2 regions of the Kitasatospora sp. NBC_00070 genome follow, and region 2 is predicted to be linked to the other one. Evidence: predicted binding sites of a transcription regulator. Region 2 holds the regulator's gene; the other holds the start of a gene.
The links. The regulator HspR, encoded in region 2, represses chaperone genes until heat shock. The targets are predictions, from matches to a motif close to TTGAGNNNNNNNNNCTCAA.
Positions count from the first base shown of each region.

Region 1: a site for HspR is predicted at 3,450-3,468, ahead of lon (endopeptidase La). Genes of this name have one in related genera too.

Region 1 is NZ_CP108247.1:4,761,536-4,768,750, forward strand. Features, by position in the region: gene OHV05_RS21965 (sensor histidine kinase) at 135-1,349, opposite strand; gene OHV05_RS21970 (response regulator transcription factor) at 1,435-2,172, opposite strand; gene OHV05_RS21975 (rhomboid-like protein) at 2,714-3,352, shown strand; gene lon (endopeptidase La) at 3,491-5,884, shown strand; gene OHV05_RS21985 (hypothetical protein) at 6,338-7,215, shown strand, end outside.
Region 2 is NZ_CP108247.1:4,041,812-4,049,026, forward strand. Features, by position in the region: gene OHV05_RS18705 (LuxR family transcriptional regulator) at 1-524, shown strand, start outside; gene OHV05_RS18710 (LuxR C-terminal-related transcriptional regulator) at 517-1,476, shown strand; gene OHV05_RS18715 (LuxR C-terminal-related transcriptional regulator) at 1,469-2,416, shown strand; gene OHV05_RS18720 (LuxR C-terminal-related transcriptional regulator) at 2,409-3,389, shown strand; gene OHV05_RS18725 (hypothetical protein) at 3,359-3,982, opposite strand; gene OHV05_RS18730 (hypothetical protein) at 4,320-4,493, shown strand; gene OHV05_RS18735 (hypothetical protein) at 4,530-5,546, opposite strand; gene OHV05_RS18740 (heat shock protein transcriptional repressor HspR) at 5,746-6,255, opposite strand; gene dnaJ (molecular chaperone DnaJ) at 6,263-7,215, opposite strand, start outside.

The sequences.
Region 1 (7,215 bases), 720 kb from region 2:
GGGCCAGGCGTCGCCCAGATCACAGTGCCGACCGGTATTTTGGCCGAAACTGTGCGTTAGAAAGTTCCAACGACGGGGAAGCGATCGCCTCCCGAAGCGGTGGAAATCCCCTCAAGTACGGACATTACCGCAGGTCAGTGCAGGCGCGCCGGATCTGCTGCAGTCCCCGCCGCGGGAATGTCCCAGTTCGGTGACAACTCCTGCTCGGACGGTACCCCGCCGGGGAGCGCGACCACGATCCGGCAGCCCCGGGCGGTCTCCGCCACCCCGATCCGGCCGCCGTGCAGATCGACCGCCCAGCGGGCGATGGCCAGGCCGAGACCGGTGCCGCCGTCGCTGCCCGGGCCCAGCGCGGTGGCGGTGCCGCTGCGGCCGAACCGCTCGAAGACCCGCCCCCGGTCCTGCTCGGGGATGCCGGGGCCCTGGTCCTCCACCTCCAGCAGCAGCGCGCCGGGCCCCTCGCCGGCCGTCGCCCGGACGGTCACCGTGCCGCCGGTGGGGGAGTGCTTGCAGGCGTTGTCGACCAGGTTGGCCACCACCTGGTGCAGCCGCTCGGGGTCGGCCACCGCGGCCAGCTCCGGCGGGCGGACCTCCAGCGCCAGCCGGACGTCCTCCCGGCGGCCGTACGCGCCGCCGGCCGTCGCGCCGTCCACGGTGAGCCCGCGCAGCACGCCGCCCAGGAACGGCCGGACCTCGAACCGGCGGGCGTCCAGCGGCACCACGCCGTCGTCCAGCTTGGACAGGTCGAGCAGGTGGCTGACCAGGCGGCCGAGCCGCTCGGTCTGCTCCAGCGCGGCGCCGAGGGTCTTCGGGTCGGCCTGGACCACGCCGTCGACCACGTTCTCCAGCACGGCGCGGAGCGCGGCGATCGGCGTCCGCAGTTCGTGCGAGACGTTGGCGATCAGCTCCCGGCGGTGCCGGTCGGCGGCCTCCAGGTCGCCGGCCATCTTGTTGAAGGTGGCGGCCAGCTCGCCGATCTCGTCGCGGGAGTTGACCTCCACCCGGCTGCTGTAGTCGCCCTCGGCCATCGCCCGGGCGGCGGCGGTCATGTCGCGCAGTGGCGCGGTCAGGCCGTGGGCCAGGAACTGCATGAAGAGCAGGGAGGCGATCATCGAGAAGATCATGATGATCCGGATCTGGGTCTCGGACCGGATCGCGACCACCACCATCAGGCTGGCCAGGAAGACCGAGACGATCACCAGCAGGGTCAGTTTGCCCTTGATCGACCGGACCGGGTCCAGCGGTCTGATGTCGGCCCAGAGCCGACTGCCGGCCCGGCTGAGCAGGCCGCGGCGGGCCGGATCGCCGGCGCCGCGCGAGGTGCCGTTGCGTTGCTGTGGAAAGGTCATGTCGCCTCTGCGTCGTCCCCCCGCGAGACTCGCCGGCCGAGCTGACGAAGCGTGGGCCCCCCGGTGGCCCGGCTTCGCACCCCGACTAGGAGAGCGGTGCTTCCAGGGCGTACCCGACGCCGTGGACGGTACGGATCCAGCTGGCGCCGATCTTCCGGCGCAGCGCCTTCACATGGCTGTCCACGGTGCGGGTGCCCGAGGCGTCGGTCCAGTCCCAGACCTCGGCGAGCAGCTGCTCACGGGTGAGCACCGCACGCGGCTGGGCGGCCAGGCAGGCCAGCAGGTCGAACTCGGTCGGCGTCAGGTGGACGTCGCCACTGCCGATCCGGACCCGGCGCTGCACGTGGTCGATCTCCAGCTCGCCGAACCGCAGGCTGCCCAGCGCGGGCGTCCGGGCGGCCTGCTGGGCCCGCTCGACCCGGCGGAGCAGCACGTTCACCCGCGCCGCCAGCTCGCGCATCGAGAACGGCTTCGTCATGTAGTCGTCGGCACCGACCCCGAGGCCGACCAGCAGGTCGGTCTCGTCGTCCCGGGCCGTCAGCATCAGTACCGGCACCGGGCGCTGGGCCTGGATCCGACGGCAGACCTCCAGGCCGTCGAAGCCGGGCAGCATCACGTCCAGCACCACCAGGTCGGGCTGCCAGGTGTGGAAGCCGTCGACCGCGCCGGGGCCGTCGTGCGCCACCGCCACCTTGAAGCCCTCGGCACCGAGCCGGGCCGCGATGGACTCCGCGATGGTGGGCTCGTCCTCGACGACGAGTACTCGTCGCTGAGTGCTCACCGCTGCGCTGCTGTTGATCGTCTCTTGCTGAATGTCAGTCACGGTCACGCCACCGCCCCCAGGGCTGCGGCCCGGCTGCCTGTGGGGACAGCGGGGTCCGCTCGTAGTCGTCTTGGTTCCGTCGTGACGGACCTGTGTCAGGCCCGTCGAGGTCACCCGGACCGTCCGCCGAGGTCTCGGGTTCCGAAGGGGTGCACGGGTGTGGTCCGTGTACCGCTCGGCTCTGTTCGCAGCGTACGGACACCGCGAGCATCCCGGCAGGTGAACCGGACACAACCGGCCGGTGGGCCGGTGCCGACCCTGCCGGGGATGAGGCACGGGGCGATACCTTACCGGGCGAAAATATCGCCCGTAACGGTGCGTATGCCGTCGAAGGGATGGCAGACTCCTCAGCACAGCGGCTACTTGTCCGTAAACAAAGGGATGGTCCGGACCAAGGGGTGTCCCGGTTCGAACCAAGTTCACAGCGGATTCACAGCGGGCTCCCAGAACCGCGAAGTACCGTGAGCACGACAAGTGACATGGTGGCACGAGTCAGGTGGTGGGTGGAATGGCAGATCTTCGGTCGCGGTTGCGGAGTTCCGTGCCCACGCCGCGCCGCAACCCCCTCGCACTCGGGTATCTCGCCGTGCTGCTGGCCACCACGCTGTTCGCCCGGTTCGGCGACGCCGACCTGGTGGACCGCCTGCAGGCGTTCTCCAGCTCGGACGCGCACAACCTGCTGGACCATCCCGTCCGCTCGCTGCTGCTGAGCGGGCTCTGGGTGGCCGGGCCGGTCTGGATGCCGTACTTCTGGGCCTTCGCCCTCACCGTCGCGCCGCTGGAGCGCCGGATCGGCGCCCGGCGCACGATCGGCGTGCTGGCCACCGGGCACGTGCTGGCCACCCTGCTCTCGCAGGCCGCCGTCGGCCTCGCGGTCACCTCCGGCCGGCTCGCCCCCGACGCGCTGGACAGCGTGGACATCGGCGTGAGCTACGCGGTGCTGGCCAGCCTGGGCGCGCTGGCGGCGCTGCTCCCCGGGCGGGCCCGGCCGGTGGTGCTGACCGGTGCGGTCGCGATGACGGGCTATCAGTTCCTCTCCGAGTCCGAGCTCGTCAGCCGGGTCGGCCACCCGTCCGCCCTGCTGATCGGGGTGGCCGTCGGCCACTGGCTGCGCGGCGGCTCCGACCGGGGTCTGCCGGTGCGGCGCCTGGTCCGCCGGCTCGCGCCCTCGCGGGCCTGACTCCCCGACTCCGCAGGTCGACGCCCCGGGCCGAACGGCCCCGATGGTGATCGCTCAGGGCGAACAACGGGCGGGGAACAATCGGCTCTCGCCAAACCTTAGTCAGGTCAACTCAACTTCACTGACTGGGGAGAGATCATGGCATCGACGTCCACACCGCTCACCCTGCCCGTGCTGCCGCTCGACGACGAGGTGGTGCTGCCCGGCATGGTGGTCCCGCTGGACCTGTCGGACACCGAGGTGCGGGCCGCCGTCGAGGCGGCCCGGGCCGGTGTCGGCGCCGGGGCCAAGCCCCAGGTCCTGCTGGTGCCGAGGCTGGACGGCTCGTACGCCGCCGTCGGCACGCTGGCCACCGTCGAGCAGGTCGGCCGGCTGGCCGACGGCGACCCGGCCGCGCTGGTCCGGGCGGTCCGCCGGGTGCGGATCGGCGCCGGGACGACCGGCCCCGGCGCGGCGCTCTGGGTGGAGACCAGCACCTTCCGCGAGTCCGACCCAGGGCTGCCGGTGGCCGGGCGCGCCGCCGAGCTGGTGAAGGAGTACAAGGCGCTCTCCACCCAGTGGTTGCGCAAGCGCGGCGCCTGGCAGATCGTCGACCGGGTGGCCCAGATCGAGGGCGTCGGCGAGCTCGCCGACAACATCGGCTACGCGCCGTTCGCCACCGCCGAGCAGAAGCTCAAGGTGCTGCTGGAGGCCGACCAGCTGGCCCGGCTGGAGTACGCGCTCACCCTGCTCCGCGACCACCTCGCCGAGGAGGAGGTCAACGACACCATCCGCAAGGACGTCGAGGAGGGCGTGGCCAAGCAGCAGAAGGAGTTCCTGCTGCGCCGTCAGCTGGACGCCGTCCGCAAGGAGCTGGCCGAGCTGAACGGCGACCCGGCCGACGAGGAGGGCGACTACCGGGCCCGGGTCGAGGCGGCCGAGCTGCCCGAGAAGGTCCGGGAGGCCGCGCTCAAGGAGGTCGACAAGCTGGAGCGGTCCTCCGACCAGTCGCCCGAGGGCTCCTGGATCCGCACCTGGCTGGACACCGTGCTCGAACTGCCGTGGAACGAGCGGAGCGAGGACGCCTACGACATCGCGGGCGCCCGGGCGGTGCTGGACGCCGACCACGCGGGTCTGGGCGACGTGAAGGACCGGATCGTCGAGTACCTGGCGGTCCGCAAGCGCCGGGCCGACCAGGGGCTCGGTTCGGTCGGCGGGCGTCGCGGTGGCGCGGTGCTGGCGCTGGTCGGGCCGCCCGGGGTGGGCAAGACCTCGCTCGGCGAGTCGGTGGCGCGGGCGATGGGGCGCGAGTTCGTCCGGGTCGCGCTCGGCGGCGTCCGGGACGAGGCCGAGATCCGCGGTCACCGGCGCACCTACGTCGGCGCGCTGCCCGGCCGGATCGTCCGGGCGATCAAGGAAGCCGGTTCGATGAACCCGGTGGTCCTGCTGGACGAGATCGACAAGGTCGGTTCCGACTACCGGGGCGACCCGGCGGCCGCCCTGCTGGAGGTGCTCGACCCGGCGCAGAACCACACCTTCCGGGACCACTACCTGGAGGTCGAGCTGGACCTCTCCGACGTGGTCTTCCTGGCCACCGCCAACGTGCTGGAGTCCATCCCCGAGCCGCTGCTCGACCGGATGGAGCTGGTCCGGCTGGACGGCTACACCGAGGACGAGAAGGTCGTCATCGCCCGGGACCACCTGCTGCCGCGTCAGCTGGAGCGGGCCGGTCTGACGGTCGGTGAGGTGACGGTCGACGAGGCCGCGCTGCGTCGGCTGGCGGGTGAGTACACCCGGGAGGCCGGGGTCCGGAACCTGGAGCGGTCGATCGCCCGGGTGCTGCGGAAGGTCGCGGCGCAGAGCGAACTCGGGGAGCGCGAGCTGCCCGTCGCGATCGGTCCGGACGAGCTGCGCGCGCTGATCGGACGCCCGCACCACACCCCCGAGGCGGCCCAGGAGCCCGGCGAGCGGCGCACCGCGGTGCCCGGCGTGGCGACCGGTCTCGCCGTCACCGGAGCGGGTGGGGACGTGCTCTACATCGAAGCCTCGCTGGCGGACGCGGAGACCGGTGCCACCGGGCTGACGCTGACCGGGCAGCTGGGTGACGTGATGAAGGAGTCGGCGCACATCGCGCTCTCCTACCTGCGGTCGCGCGGCGCGGAGCTGGAGCTGCCGGTGACCGGGTTGCGGGAACGCGGCATCCACCTGCACGTCCCGGCCGGGGCCGTCCCCAAGGACGGGCCGAGCGCGGGCATCACGATGACCACCGCACTGGCCTCGCTGCTCTCCGGGCGGAAGGTGCGGACGGACGTCGCGATGACCGGGGAGGTGTCGCTGACCGGGCGGGTGCTGCCGATCGGTGGCGTGAAGCAGAAGCTGCTCGCGGCCGACCGGGCCGGGGTCACCACGGTGATCATCCCCAAGCGCAACGAACCCGACCTGGACGACGTCCCGGCGGAGGTGCTGGCGCGGCTCACCGTCCACCCGGTCGCGGACGTCCGGGAGGTGCTGCGGCTGGCGCTGGAGCCGGCGGAGGTGCTGGTGGCTGCCTAGGCCGACCCCGGCCAGGGGTTCGGGGGCTGCGTTGTCGGCAGGTGCTCAGCTTTTTGCAGGGCGCTCGGTTGCACTGTCCAGGGCCCCGAGCCCCTGACTCTTCCGAAGCACCTGCCAAAAGGTCGGCGCCGCCCGCGCTGCGGAGCCGCATATCAGCAGAGCCCCGAGCCCCTGGTGGTGCACCTCGTGCCAAAGGGTCGGCGTCGCCCACGGGTGTCTGCCAGTGGGTGAGACGGTGGTTGTGTGACGGGGTGTCATGGCGGGAGCATGGGGCCATGACCCGTCACGCACATCTGAGCCGTCGACTTGATGTCGACCTGGCCCGTGCGTGTTCGGCGATCTGTTGCCGCGCCTGTTGAGCGCGGTGCCTCCTGCCCGGCTGATCGCCGGGCTGTCTCTCGTCCTGCCGGGCGGAGTGCACCCCTGTGTCCACTCTCCTCCGACGGGAATCCCATGCGTCTGCGCACTCGCGCCGCCGTGCTCGCCACGGCCGCCCTCCTGCTGACCGGCCTCACCCCGGCGCATGCCGCCGACCCGTACGGCCCGCTGCCGCCCGCCAACCCGTTCGCGGGGCCGGCCGGCACGGCCACCATGCACGGGGACACCGGTTCGTCCGACGCCACCCCGCTGCCGGGGCCGGGTGCGGGCGGCCTCCGGTCCAGCCGGACGGCGTTGCAGTCCGCCTGCCCGACCGTGCTGGTCGGGTCGGACGGCTACCCGGTCGCGCTCTGCACGGAGATCTTCGGGCTGGCCCCGACGGTCCATCTGCTGGACCCGGCGACCAGCGGGTCGGTGGCCGAACTGACGCTGGCCAAGGGCTCGTTGCTCGGCGGCGTGTACGCCTACCTGGACCACCGGGACCGGCTGGTCGCGGTGGACGGCAACCAGGACCTGCTGCGGATCGGCCACCGCAGGACCGCGAACGGCGGCTGGGAGCTGTACGTCGACTCCCGGCTGCCGCTCGCGGGGGCGGTCCCGGCCGGGGACGCCGTCACCGGGCTGTCGCCGGACTGGCAGGGCCGGGTCTGGTTCGCCACCGGTGCCGGGGTGGTCGGCACCGCCGACGACCGGACCGGCACGGTCCGCACCCTCGCCCTGCCGGCCGGTGAGCGGGTGGCCAACTCGATCTCCACCGCCCCGTCCGGGACGGCCGTGGCCACCACCCACGCCACCTACCTGTTGACCGCGTCCGCCGACGGCACGCCGCAGGTGAGCTGGCGTCAGCCGTACGACCGGGGGCCGGGGCGCAAGCCCGGGCAGCTCAGCTGGGGGACCGGCTCCACCCCGACCTTCTTCGGGCCCACCACCGGCACCGACTACCTGACCGTGGT
Region 2 (7,215 bases):
CGCTGGCGGTGGCCCGCCCGCAGGACCTGGCGCTGCGTCGGCGCGGCATCCGGATGTGCACCGTCTACCAGCCCGGCGCGCTGGCCGAACCGCACACCGTCGACTACGCGGTCGCGCTGTCCGCGCAGGGCTCGGAGCTGCGGATCCTGGACGAGCCCTACCAGCGGATCCTGATCATCGACCGGGCGGTGGCCGTGGTGCCCGCCGCCCCGGACGGCCTCGGCCGGGCCGCCTTCATCTCCGACCCCACCGCGGTCGCCTTCCTGGTCGCCGTCTACCAGCGGGACTGGGACCGGGCCGAGACCGTCGACTGGTCCCGGCTGGGCGGCGCGTCGCAGCTTCCGGCCGCCGCCCACCGGGTCGGCCGGATGCTCGCCACCGGGCTGACCCAGCGCGCGGTCGCCGGCCGGCTCGGCCTGAGCGAGCGGACGGTGGCCGGACACATCGCCAGACTGCGCGAGCAGTACGGTGCGCAGACCCTGTTCCAGCTCGGCTGGCAGATGCGGGGAGGGCGCGGTGACTGAGCCGCGGCTGCCGGACGAGGCCGAACGCGAGCTGTACCTGGAGGTGCTGGCCCAGGGCGGCCGGATCACCCTGGCGATGGCCGCCGGGGTGGACCAGGACGCGCTGGCCGGGCTGCTGGCCGCCGGCCTGCTGGTCGGCAGCGCGCACGGGGCCGGCTACACCGCGGTCAACCCGCGCACCGTCGGCGCCAGGATCAGCGCCGAACTCCGCTCGACCGGCACCAGGTTGCTGGTCGAGGCCGAGGAACTGCCCACCCTGCTGGGTGAGTTGACGAAGGTGTACGAGAGCGCCCCGCGCCGCTCGGTCCGCTCCAGCGTGGTCCGGCACGTGCACGAGGCCGCCGACATCGTGCACCGGATGCGGGAGTTGGAGGGCGGGACCAGGGAGGAGATCCTGCTCGCCCAGCCCGGCGGCCCGCTGCCGCCCGCCCAGCTCGACCGGGCGGTGGCCAGGGCCCGGGACTTCGCGGGCCGCGGCGGCACCGTCCGGGCGCTCTACGAGCCCTCCGTCCGGACCGACCAGCCCACCGTCGGGTACGCCGCCGCGATCGGCGAACTCGGCATGGCGGTCCGGGTGCTGGGCGAGCCGTTCAAGCGGGTGATGATCTTCGACCGGTCGGTCGCGGTGGTCCCCGCGGCCGCCGACCACAGCAGTGCCGCGTTCGTCGAGGACCCGGCCGTGGTGGCCTTCCTGGTCGGTGGCTTCGAGCGGGACTGGGCCCGGGCCGAGCGGGTGAAGTGGAGCGACGCCGACACCTGCGCGGACGAGCGCCCGGTCGACGAGCAGATCGGCCGGCTGCTCGCGGCCGGCCTGACCCAGCGCACCATCGCCACCCGGCTCGGGCTGAGCGAGCGCACCGTCGCCGGGCACATCTCCCGGCTGCGCGAACTCCACGCGGCGGAGACCCTGTTCCAGCTCGGCTGGCTGCTCCGCGGCGGCCGCGGTGCCTGACCTGCCGCTGCCCGGTGAGGCCGAACGCGCGCTCTACGCCGAGGTGCTGGCGCAGGGCGGCCGGGTGCTGTTCCGGGACGTGGCGCACCGGGACGCGGGCACCGTGCTCCGGCTGCTGGAGCTCGGCTTGCTGGTCCACCACGCCGCCGACGCCACCCTCACCGCCGTCAACCCGCGCACCGTCGCCGAACGGCTGGCCGCCGACCTCCGCTCGGCCGGCACCCGGATGCTGGTCAGGGCAGACGAACTCCCGGCGCCGCTGGACGAGTTGGGCCGGGCCTACGATGCGGCGCCGCGCAAGGTCGAGCACTCCGGCGGGGTGCTGCACATCCAGGACATGGAGCAGATCAGGTCCCGGATGCTGCAGCTCGAAGCGGACTGCCAGGAGGAGTGCCTGGCCGCCCAGCCCGGCGGTGCCAAGCCCGCCGAGCACCTCAGCGAGGGGAGGGACCGGCTGCACCGCTTCCTGGACCGGGGCACCACCCTGCGGCTGCTCTACCAGCCGCCCGCCAGGGACCACGGCCCGACCGCCGAGTACGTCGCGGTGCTCAGCGAGTGGGGCGGGCGGGTGCGGGTGCTGGACGAGCCGTTCACCCGGATGCTGATCTTCGACCGGACCACGGCGGTCATCCCGGCGGCGGCCGACAACACCAGGGCCGCCGTGGTCGAGGACCCGGCCGTGGTGGCCTTCCTGGTCAGCGGTTTCGAGCGGGACTGGGAGCGGGCCGAGCGGGTGCACTGGGGGGCCGTCGGCGACGGCGCGCACGAGCAGGTCGGCCGGCTGCTCACCGAGGGGCTGACCCAGCGAAAGATCGCCAGCCGGCTCGGCCTCAGCGAGCGCACGGTGGCCGGGCACATCGCCCGGCTCCGCGAGGTGCACGACGCCGAGACGCTGTTCCAGCTGGGCTGGCAGATGCGGGGCGCCCGTGCTGGTGAGTGAGCCCGAGCGGGCGTTCTACGCCGAGGTGCTGGCCCAGGGCGGGCGGGTGCTGTTCCGCGACGTGGCCGACCAGGACACCGGGACGGTGCTGCGCCTGCTGGGGCTCGGCCTGCTGATCCACCACACCGGCGACGCCACGCTCACCGCGGTCAACCCGCGGACGATCGCCGAGCAGCGCGGTGCCGAACTCCGCACGGTCGGCACCCGGGCGCTCCGGCAGGCCGACGAAGTGCCGGACCTGCTGGCCGAGTTGACCCGGGCGTACGACGCGGTTCCACGCCGGATCGAGAGCACCAGCACGGTGCTGCACATCGAGGACATGGAGGAGATCCGGTCCAGGATCGTCCAGCTCGACGTGGACCGCCGGGACGAGCTGCTGGCCGCGCACCCCGGTGGGGCCAGGCCGATGGACCACGTGCGGGTGGGGATGGACCGGACCCGTCGGTTCGTCGAGGACGGCGGGGTCCTGCACATCCTCTACCAGGACGGCGCCCGGGCGGACGGCCCGACCGCCGAGTACGCGGCGGTGCTGAGCGACTGGGGTGCGCGGGTGCGGGTGCTGGACGAGCCGTTCACCCGGATGCTGATCTACGACCGGACGACGGCCGTCCTCCCGGCGGCCGCGGACAACGCCACCGCCGCCATCGTCGAGGACCCGGCCGTGGTGGCCTTCCTGGTCAGCGGTTTCGAACGGGACTGGGAACGCGCCGAGCGGGTGCCCTGGGGGGCCGACGGCGACGGTGTGCACGAGCAGGTCGGCAGCCTGCTCACCGAGGGGCTGACCCAGCGGAAGATCGCCAGCCGGCTCGGCCTGAGCGAGCGGACCGTGGCGGGCCACATCGCCCGACTGCGGGAGCGGTACGACGCCGAGACACTGTTCCAGCTGGGCTGGCAGATGCGGGGGGCGGAGGTGCCGGGGGGCCGAGCACTCCCGCCACCCGCTCAGCCGGTGGCGACGCCCGGGGCCCAGTAGCCGAAGCCGGAGAGCGGGGGCTCCTGGCGGGGGATGGGGAAGGCCTCGGTCGGCGCGGTCCAGAAGCCCTCGCGGAGCGAGAGGGCCATGCCGGCCCAGTCCAGCGCGGTCTCCACGGTGTGCCGCAGGGCGTCCTGGGACCAGGTGTCGTCGAAGACCAGCGGCAGGACGGGCGCGACCTGCTCGATGGTGGCGATCAGCGGGTTGTGGGTGATGGCCTCGTCGACCAGCAGCACCACCGGCTTGCGGAGCGAGGAGGCCCAGCCGAGCTCCAGGGCGACGCCGGCCGAGAGCGGCGCGCCGACGTAGGCGAACACCAGGTCGGCGGTCTGCAACGCGCGGAAGTCGGAGGGCACCCGGGGCTCCGGCGCGCGGCCGGCCACCGTCCAGGCGTCGCTGTGGTGCGCGCTGTAGACCGCGGCACCGCTCTTCAGCAGGGTGGATCGGAGGGTGGTCAGCCTGGTCCGGCTGGCCAGGGTGACGACGCTGTCGGCCGGTCCGGTCAGCCGCATGAGCGGCGCGGCCAGGAACACCCGAGCGCGCCGACCCTCGGGGGTCTGGGTGGCGCGATTGCGCAGGTAGGGCTCACTCATGTCGACTCCGGGGTCGCCGTTCGGGAAGGTGCACTCCGGGCGGCTGGTTGGTGGCTGCTGGGGGAGGATCAGTTCGGCGGTAAGGCCGGGTAATTTGAATGTGCACCGGCAAGTGTGGTGATCAAGCCGGGGCATCGGGAGCGAACTGATCGTCCATCGGTTGCTCTCTTCGCGTCCACTGCTCCGTGGTGTCATCTCACTGCATGGCAGGCAGATGACGCACCCGAGATGACCAGCCTCTGGTGACATGAAGGCGCATTCTGCGGCATCATGTGGGCGATTGTCTTATTCATTGGTACTTTCTGGATGCCGCAGGGCTTGGGGAGGTTGTAGTCGCATGTCAGGCTTCTACCGTTCGGTGCGCCGCATAGCGGTTTCGTTCGTTGTCGCCCTTGGGGTCTTCGCAGTTGGCGCGCAGGTCGCCGACAGCATTTCTTCGCATGAGCCTGCCAATAGCGTGGCTGTGCGGGTAACCAACGTGGTGACTCTCGAGGACAGCAACTGGACCTGAGCGGGGCGGAATCCGTGATCGGCCACGGGGGACCGATCACTCGAAACCGGGCGTCTCGACCTCTGGTTGTGTCGGGTTGGAGCGGGCCAGGACCCACCCGAGCTGGAACAGCGACTCGACGTGATAGTCCTCGCGCATCTCGGCGATGTGGCGCGCCAAGGTGCGCTCGCTGATTCCGAGACTGCGCGCGATCACGCGGTGGCTGGTTCCCTTCAGCATCAGGTCGATGATCGTCTGCCGGAGCCGGGAGACGACCTGCTGGGGCACCGCGCGGGCGCCGTCGAAGTCGATGGCGCGGCTCCAGTTGCGCTCGAAGACCTCGGCCACGATGTAGCTGATGATCGCCTGGTCATGCACGAAAGCGGCCAGGCTCAGGTCGTCGGCGACCGGGATGATCGCGGTCCGCCGGTCGATCACGAGAATGCGGGTGTACGGCTCGTCGAGCGTCCTGACCTGGGCTCCGGCCTGGGTGACGGCGGCGACGTAATCCCGCGTCGGGGCGTGGTACCGGGTGCTCGGGTGGTAGATCGTGCGGGCCGTCGCGCCCCGGCGCAGCAGCGCCAGGTCGCGGTCGATGCTGCTGGCGAGGGCCTCGGGCGGGCGGGGCCCGCCGGGCTGGGCGGCCAGGAACTCCTCCGAGCAGCTGTTGGTGAGCTGCTGGAGCCGCTGGTTGATCAGCACCTTGCCGCGGACGTACTCGATCGTGCCGCCGGCCTGCTCCGAGGGGTGGAACTCCTCGGTGAGGTCCTTCAGCGCGGCCGGCAGCGCCACCGCGCGGGTGAGCAGGTTGAGCGCCTGCTGCTGCCAGGCGGCCGCCAGCCCCTCCGCCAGTTGCTGCGGATCGACGGCGACGAGCACGTCGGGCCGGTCGGTGTCCGGGACCAGCAGGCCCATGTCCAGCAGCTCCTGCAGGGCCGGCTTCGCGTCCGCCGGAAGATCGCTCGGGGCCAGCTCCTCGTTGGACCGGACCACCGCCCGGTACAGCTCCCTGGCGTCCGCCGACAGGATGCTCAGCCCGCCCGTGGTGAGGCCGGGCTCAGCCGTCTCACTCATCTGCGGCTCCTCGGAGTTGGCTCAGCTGCTGCTGGTCGCGGACACATGGGGTACAGAGGGGATCTTAGGCTTCCGCCGCCTTCTCCGGTCTGCTACGGCGGAAGCGAACCATCGGTATCCGGCACTCTCCCACTGCACGTAAGCCGCCGGTAGCCCCCTGACTGGGGGCACCGGCGGCTCGGGTGGACTGCGGGCAGGGTCAGCGCTTGGGCCGCCAGACCACCAGGGCGCTGGACTGCTGTACCTGCTGGTACGGCACCAGGTCCCGCCGGTACGAGGCGTGCACCGCCGCCTCCCGCTGCTGGAGGGCCGAGGCGGCACCCTCCAGGGAGTCGGCCAGCTCGCCGATCCGGGACTGCAGGGCGGCCACCTGGTTCTCCAGCTCGATGATCCGCTTGATGCCGGCCAGGTTGATGCCCTCGTCCTGGGACAGCCGCTGGACCTCGCGGAGCTGCTGGATGTCCCGGGCGGAGTAGCGGCGGCCGCGGCCGGCCGTGCGGTCGGGACAGACCAGGCCGAGGCGGTCGTACTGGCGCAGGGTCTGCGGGTGCAGGCCGGAGAGCTCGGCGGCGACCGAGATCACGTAGACCGGGGTGTCCTCGGTCAGCACGTAGTGGGTCGCGGCCGGGCGCGGGCGGCCCAGGCCGGGGCCGCCGGGGAGGCCCTCGCCGAGGCCGGGCCCCGGACCGATCGGGGTGTCGGGGGTCATCGGGTCATCACGCTCCCTCTACCGCCTTGAACAGGGCGGCTCGCGGGTCGTCCGAGGCGGTGGCCTCGCGGTACTGCTCCAGGGCCTCCAGGGCTTCGCCCTCGAGGTGCTTGGGGACCACGACCTCCACGGTGACCAGCAGGTCGCCGCGGGTGCCGTCGGTGCGGGTCGCGCCCTTGCCGCGGGCCCGCATGGTCAGGCCGTTGGCACTCCCGGCCGGGAGCTTGAGCTTGACCGAAGGTCCGTTCAGCGTCGGCACCTCGATGGTGCCGCCCAACGCGGCTTCGGGGAAGGTGATGGGCACGGTGACGGTGAGATTGTCCGCCTTCCGGCCGAACACCGGGTGGGCGTCGACGTGCACGGTGACGTAGAGGTCACCGGGCTGGCCGCCGCGCTCGCCCTGGGCGCCCTTGCCCTTGAGCCTGATCCGCTGCCCGTCCTGCACCCCGGCCGGGATCCGGACCTGCATGGTGCGGGCCGAGGAGGCCCGGCCGCTGCCGTGGCAGACCGTGCACGGGTCGTCGACCAGCATGCCGCGGCCCTTGCAGTCCCGGCAGGGCTCGGAGAGCGCGAACGCGCCCTGACCCCGGCTGACCGTGCCGGCCCCGACGCAGGTCGGACAGACCCGGGGGGTGGTGCCGGCCTTGGCACCGGTGCCCGAGCAGACCCGGCAGGCGGCCTGACTGGTCATCCGGAGCGGGACGGTCGCGCCGTCCACCGCCTCCTCGAAGGCGAGCGTCACCTCGGTCTCGACGTCGGCGCCCCGGCGCGGCTGCGGCTGCCGGCCGCCCCGGTTGAACAGGCCGCCGAAGATGTCGCCGACCCCGCCGCCGCCCTGCGGGCTGTTGCCGAACAGGTCGCCGAAGTCGAAGCTGCCGCCCTGCGGGCCGCCGGCCCGGTACCCGCCGTTGCCGAACAGGCTGCGGGCCTCGTCGTACTCCTTGCGGCGCTTGTCGTCCG